DNA from 2 places in the Alteromonas sp. 4NH20-0056 genome. Region 1 is predicted to be linked to the other one. Evidence: predicted binding sites of a transcription regulator. Region 1 holds the regulator's gene; the other holds the start of a gene.
The links. Region 1 encodes FliA, which starts transcription of late flagellar genes. Its sites were predicted from a motif close to CTAAAGNTNNNNNNNNNNNNGCCGATA; they were not measured.
Positions count from the first base shown of each region.

Region 2: the regulator FliA is predicted to act here: its motif matches at 2,157-2,183, upstream of AC27EZ_RS00850 (flagellar protein MotY).

Region 1 is NZ_BAAJLS010000001.1:294,356-297,777, forward strand. Features, by position in the region: gene AC27EZ_RS01345 (chemotaxis protein CheA) at 1-283, opposite strand, end outside; gene AC27EZ_RS01350 (protein phosphatase CheZ) at 296-1,051, opposite strand; gene cheY (chemotaxis response regulator CheY) at 1,086-1,469, opposite strand; gene AC27EZ_RS01360 (RNA polymerase sigma factor FliA) at 1,506-2,237, opposite strand; gene AC27EZ_RS01365 (MinD/ParA family protein) at 2,234-3,100, opposite strand; gene flhF (flagellar biosynthesis GTPase FlhF) at 3,097-3,422, opposite strand, start outside.
Region 2 is NZ_BAAJLS010000001.1:185,391-188,812, forward strand. Features, by position in the region: gene gloA (lactoylglutathione lyase) at 1-130, shown strand, start outside; gene glpQ (glycerophosphodiester phosphodiesterase) at 195-1,199, shown strand; gene AC27EZ_RS00850 (flagellar protein MotY) at 1,237-2,043, opposite strand; gene rnt (ribonuclease T) at 2,393-3,058, shown strand; gene AC27EZ_RS00860 (peroxiredoxin) at 3,150-3,422, opposite strand, start outside.

The DNA.
Region 1 (3,422 bases):
CTTGCAGAATAATATCCATGAGTTCTGGCGTAAGGGTTCGTTGCCCGTTACGCATGACATCAAAAACATTTTCAGCACCATGGCATATTTCTACGAGTTCAGTGAGTGCTAAGAAACCAGCACCACCTTTTACTGTGTGATATCCACGAAATATCGCGTTAAGAAGATCTGCATCTTCGGGATTGTTCTCAAGATCAACGAGCTGTTCTTGTAATTGTTCAAGTATCTCTCCAGCTTCAACTAGAAAGTCCTGTAATATATCCTCGTCAACATCAAACGACATGCGCCCGCTCCCCTAAAAACCTAAGCTAGACAAAAGATCATCAACATCATCTTGACCCGATACAACGTCATCCCGTTGTTCCGCGTCCATAATGGGACCCTCTGCCACTACACCATCTATATTATCGACAGGTTTACTCGATGCCTTAGCTTGTTCTGCTGATTCAGGCTCACCAAACATGGTAAGCATGTTAACCAAGCTCTCTTCAACCTCTTTGACTAGGTCTATAACTCGGCGAATAACTTGACCGGTGAGGTCTTGATACCCTTGAGCCATTAGCACTTCAGTAAGCAAAGAAGTCAATTTAGCTGACTGTGAAGCTCCCTCTTCCAACAACTCATCCAAATCAGCACATAGCACCTTGAACTCACCTAATTCCAGTTGGCGATTCATCAGCTTCTTCCATTCAGGCATCACGTTTTCGATTCGTGATGAAAGTGATTCAGCAAGCGGCATACTCGCCTCTACTGCATCCATAGTAGTATTAGCTGCTTTTTCGGTTTCTTCAATGACATACGTCAAACGCGTTTGTGCGTCTGGTATATCGGCATTGGCCAAATTTTTAATACGGTCGTCAATTTGGAAGTTGTTTAATGCGTCATGTAATTGGCGCGTCAACTTACCGACTTCAGCGAAGAGTTCAATTGACTCTTTCATTGATGCGGCTTCTAACAGCGCACTTGCCGATGCATTATCGCCTGCTTCCAAATAAACGACGAGTTGTTTTGCTTCTTCTAACGAAATAGGGACATTCACATTTGTCGACATCCAGTAAACCTCATTTCTGTGGTGAGCGTCTGGATCAACCTAAACGTTCGAAGATCTTATCTAGCTTCTCTTTCAACGTTGCAGCAGTAAAAGGTTTTACAACGTAACCATTTACGCCGGCCTGCGCCGCAGCAACAATCTGCTCTTTCTTGGCTTCAGCCGTTACCATTAAGACAGGTAAATGCTTCAATTTATCGTCCGCCCGAATCGCGCGCAGTAAATCGATGCCTTGCATGCCAGGCATGTTCCAATCCGTTACAACAAAGTCGAAATCGCCCTGTTGAAGCATTGGCAGCGCCGTACTACCGTCGTCCGCTTCCTGGATATTGGAGAAACCCAAATCTTTGAGCAGGTTTTTTATGATACGTCTCATGGTTGAAAAATCATCAACCACAAGAATTTTCATATTTTTATCCAAAATTGCCTCCAGTGAGGTGTTAATTGTTATTAATATCTATTCTTCGTCAGCTTGCCACGACTTCATTCGTGATTTGAGTTTTAACATGGCCTGACTGTGAATTTGACTGACTCTTGATTCACTTACATCAAGAACTTCACCTATCTCGCGAAGGTTCAATTCTTCATCATAGTATAAAGACAGCACTATCGCTTCTCGCTCTGGTAATGTAGTAATAGCATGTGCTAGCGCTTTTTGAAAAGCGCCTTGCATCAAATCTTCCAGCGGTGCGTCGCTTCCTCGACTTTGTTCTGTCGATATTACGTCCTCAGACACCCCTAAATCTTCAATGCCAACCAGCTTTCCTGCATTTACCTCATTGAGCATCTGATGATAATCTTGCACACTAACATTTAGTTTTGCAGCAATATCAGAATCTCTCGCATCTCTCCCTGTCTCGCCTTCAACAAGAGAAATTGCTTCCGTGATGGCCCGCCCATTTTTATGCACTGAGCGAGGTGTCCAATCACCTTTTCTAATTTCATCTAGCATGGCTCCGCGGATACGGATGCCAGCAAATGTTTCAAAACTCGCGCCTTTTGAACCATCGAAGTTTCGAGCAGCTTCTAACAATCCAATCATGCCTGATTGGATGAGATCATCAACGAGCACACTCGCTGGCAGACGCGCCAAGAGATGATGTGCTATACGCTTAACAAGCGATGCGTGTCGCTCGACAAGCTGCGCTTTGTCACTCTGTTGTTGATAAGCGGCTGCTTTGCTATTCAACGTTGATTACCTACTGCTTTTTCTGCGACTAATTGCTCAATAAAGAACTCTAAATGTCCTCCCGGTTGCGCCGGTATGGGCCAAGAGATTGCTTTGTTCGCTAACTGACTAATTGCTATCGACGCCGGTGAACTTGGATAGGCGTCGACGATAGCGGTTTGTTTGCGCACAGCTCGACGAATATTCTCGTCAAACGGCACGGTTGCCACTAATTCTAGTGCAACATCAAGAAAGCGCCCTGTTACTTTACTCAGCTTACTAAATAATTCCTGCCCTTCGCGCACATCTCGAACCATATTCGCCACAATCTTGAACCGAAACACGCCGTGTTCTCGATTAAGTAGTTTGATAAGTGCGTAGGCATCTGTCAGCGAGGTAGGCTCATCACATACCACAACCATTATATCTTGCGATGCTCTAGAGAAACTAAGCACCATGTCAGAGATGCCTGCCGCGGTATCGACGATAAGAACATCAATTTGCGACCGTAACTCGCTGAAGGCGCGAATTAGCCCTGCGTGTTCGGTTGGAGTAAGCTCGGCCATAGACTGCGTACCCGACGTTGCGGGCGCAATTTTAATGCCGTGAGGGCCTGTTACCAAAACGTCATCAAGCGTACATTCGCCGGAAAGAACATGAGAAAGGTTTTTCTCTACTCGCAATCCCAACATAACGTCTACGTTAGCCAGACCTAAGTCAGCATCTAACACCATGACACGCTTGCCCAGCTTTGCCATCGCAATCGCTGTATTCAACGTAATATTTGTTTTACCTACGCCACCTTTACCTCCGGTGACGGCGATAACTTTGATTAACCGTGATTGCTTCATTTTTCGTAAGCTACTCGCTTGATCGTCAATCATACTGCTCGCGCTGTTTTAACCACATCATTAGCACTAGTATGATTCAAACCGTACTTTTTATAAAGCTTTGCAGCAGCAGATACTAAAGATTTTGCTTCTGCAATCTTAATGTCTTCAGGAACCTTCTGTCCATCGGTGACATAACTGACCGGTAATTGGTACTCTACTACAGCACTCAACACTTCTCCTAAAGAATAGCACTCATCTAGCTTTGTAAAGATACAACCACTTAACTCAATACCATCAAAAGCATTAATAATGTGCTGAAGTGCAGGATACTGGGTATTTGCCTGCGCAACCAAATATTTTTTAATATTAGGCA
Region 2 (3,422 bases), 110 kb from region 1:
TAAGAATCTATCGTCGCAGGGAGCTGATGTATACAGAGAGCCGGGCCCTGTGAAAGGTGGGCAAACCATCATTGCATTCGTACGTGACCCAGATGGTTACGCAATAGAACTTATTCAAACAAAAAACTGACCACAACGGCTTAATTAACGGAATGAAGGCCTTGATGCCCTCCCTTCAACAAAAAGGACAAGGAATGAAAGCGCGTATTGCTACATTGGTATTTGTACTTTTACTCTCACAGACTGCGAGTGCTGCAACGTTTGATATTATCGCCCACCGAGGTGCTTCGGGTTACTTACCCGAGCACACGCTTGAGGCCACTACGCTTGCGTTTGCACTGGGACCCGACTTCATTGAGCAAGACGTGGTGATTAGCCAAGATGGCGTGGCCGTAGTACTGCATGATATTCACTTAGATACTGTCACCAACGTCAAAGCGCGTTTTCCAGGCAGAGCAAGAAATGACGGACGCTATTATGTTAGAGACTTCACGCTGAAAGAATTAAAAACCCTATCCGTTCATGAGCGTCACGATGTAAATGATAAGCCGGTGTATAAAGACCGCTATCGTGGGACAAAGGGGCAGTTCAGTATCGCTACGTTTGAAGAACACTTAGAACTTATCACCGAGCTCAATAGGCAGTTTGGTAAGAATATTGGCGTGTATCCAGAGATAAAATCGCCTTCTTGGCATAAGAAAGAAGGCGTCGATGCAAGTAAAATAGTGATAGATATACTGACCGATTTTTCGTTAGCCTCTGAAGAAGCGAATAGCTATGTACAATGCTTTGATTTCGACGAGCTAAAAAGGCTCAGAGATACATTACATTATAATGGTAAACTTGTACTGCTCATTGGTGAGAACAGTTGGAATGAATCGCCGACGGATTATGACTGGGTTCGCACAGAAGCGGGGATCAAAGAGGTCGCGAAATACGTTGATGGTATCGGTCCTTGGCTTGGCCATCTACTAGATGAAAAAGCCCTTGAGAGCGGCACTCTTAAAGCGGCACGATGGATTTCATACGTTCATGATAACGCGTTAGTCATGCACCCATACACGTATAGAAAGGATGCACTTCCTCCAGGTATGGACGGTGACACCTTGCTGTTAACCTTAAAAAATATTGTCAAAGCAGACGGTGTATTTACCGATCATGTGCCGCCTATTGTATCGTGGCGACTGCAACCGCAATAAAGCGTAAATATAAAAAAAGCGCCTTGCGGCGCTTTTTTTATGATTTGGATAACCTCACAACCACGCGCCTATTTTGTGCACGAGATTCTCGAGTATCGTTTGGCGCGCTATGTCTTCGTTCGCCATGCCCGGTTACTTGAATACGGTCTTCAGGCACGCCCATCGTTGTAAGGTAATTTTTTACCTCGTTCGCACGACGAATAGACAACTGCTCATTGTTCCACCTGCCGCCATAGCTGTCCGTGTACCCATCAAGTAGAACCAGCTCCATGTCACTGTCTTCCTTTAAATATTCACCTATCATGGTCAAACGTTTTTGGGAATATTTTGACAAGCCAGTACTGTTTTTTTGATAGGACAGAACCGTATAAGAAATATCATCGAAACCGAACGGCAGTAAATTAGAAACGCACTGCACGAATTCTCTATACACGCCTGAGAAATTACTCGCATTGAGCGCTACTGCGACTTTATCGTATTTGTTATACCAATCTTGATAATAAATTGTGGGCCAAAACCCCTTCTCTAGTTCAGAGAGCATCGTCCATGCCGCATCTTGCGGTAGATCTCCATTGTATTGTTTCCGTAAACGCATATCAGCGATGGTTTTAGGCGCTTCGCCTGGCATCCACTTAGGGGGTACAGAGTACACCGCTGCAATATCAAACTTGTTGGGAAGCAGATACATATCTAGCTCAAATTCCATATTAAGCTGCTTAGATGCCATGCTGGTAAACATTGCTTCACCGTAACCCGGTAGCGCATGGTTCAACGTACATTTCAATCGTGAGGTACTACTTACCTCCCAATTTGATGATTCCACTGTTGCTGAATATTGACGCATCGCTCCTTCAGAAGCCGATGCAAACAACAGCGCTGAAAGTACCAATGTTTTTAAGTTCTTCACTATTACCCACCGCCCACAGAACACAAAAAAGAACGAAATACTTAAAGTGTTATCGCCCAAAGTGTAGAAAAGTTTAGACGTTAATGCCATCAATTATTCTTGGCTGATGGTCGCTACTTGCATTGCTAACCTGTTTCAGTCGTGCTCAACGCTTGAAATCCCCCGTTACGGTATTTCAACTGGATAGTCGTGGCGTAACTTGCGATAATTACGGCATTAGTGCAGCAGCGTTACTCATGTAACCGCATCTATTCACCCTTCATTTTTTTAAAACTAAAGAGTCATTATGTCAGAGCATCAGAACGCCCTTTCACATCGTTTTAGAGGTTATTTCCCCGTCATTATTGATGTTGAAACCGCAGGCTTTAACGCAACTACCGATGCACTGTTAGAGATAGCCGCCGTTACCGTTAAAATGGACGATGACGGTGTTTTACATCCTGACGAGACATTTCATTTTCATATTACGCCATTCGAGGGCGCTAATTTAGAAAAAGCGGCTCTGGAGTTTAACGGAATAGATCCTGACTGCGCTTTGCGCGGAGCAATTGAAGAGTCAGAAGCGATGAAGGAAATGTGCAAAGGTGTCAGAAAGGCGCAAAAGGCAGCAAATTGCCAACGCTCAGTGATCGTGGCGCATAACGCAGCGTTTGATCAGGGGTTTGTGAATGCGGCTATCACTCGGTGTAATATTAAACGTACACCTTTCCACCCTTTCGTTTCTTTCGACACTACCAGTTTAGCCGGCCTAACATTGGGCCAAACGGTATTGGTAAAAGCATGCAGAGCAGCGGGAATAGACTTTGATCAAAACGAAGCACACAGCGCGCTATACGATGCGCAAAAAACCACTGAGCTATTTTGCTTTATGGTAAACCGTTATCAAGCACTTGGTGGTTGGCCGCTAGACATAGACATTGAAGATCAAGAAAACGTTGACGACGAACAGTAGCCCTTAACATACCCGGCCTGTGGTATTGGGGGCGAATAACAGAGCGTCTTATTGCTAACGTAGCAAAAGACGCTTTTTATTATCTATAATTTTACAGTGTATCGGCTTGTTCAGATAAGTATTTGGCCACGCCTTCCGGCGATGCATCCATCCCCGCTTTACCTTGTGTCCACCCCGCTGGGCATACCTCACCATGTTCTTGGTGAAATGCAAGTGCATCAACCATACGAAGCATTTCATCGACATTTCTACCAAGAGGAAGGTCGTTGATAACTTGATGGCGCACCATACCTTCTTCGTCAATTAGGAATGAACCACGAAATGCCACACCATCTTCAGGGTGTTCAACATCATACGACTGACA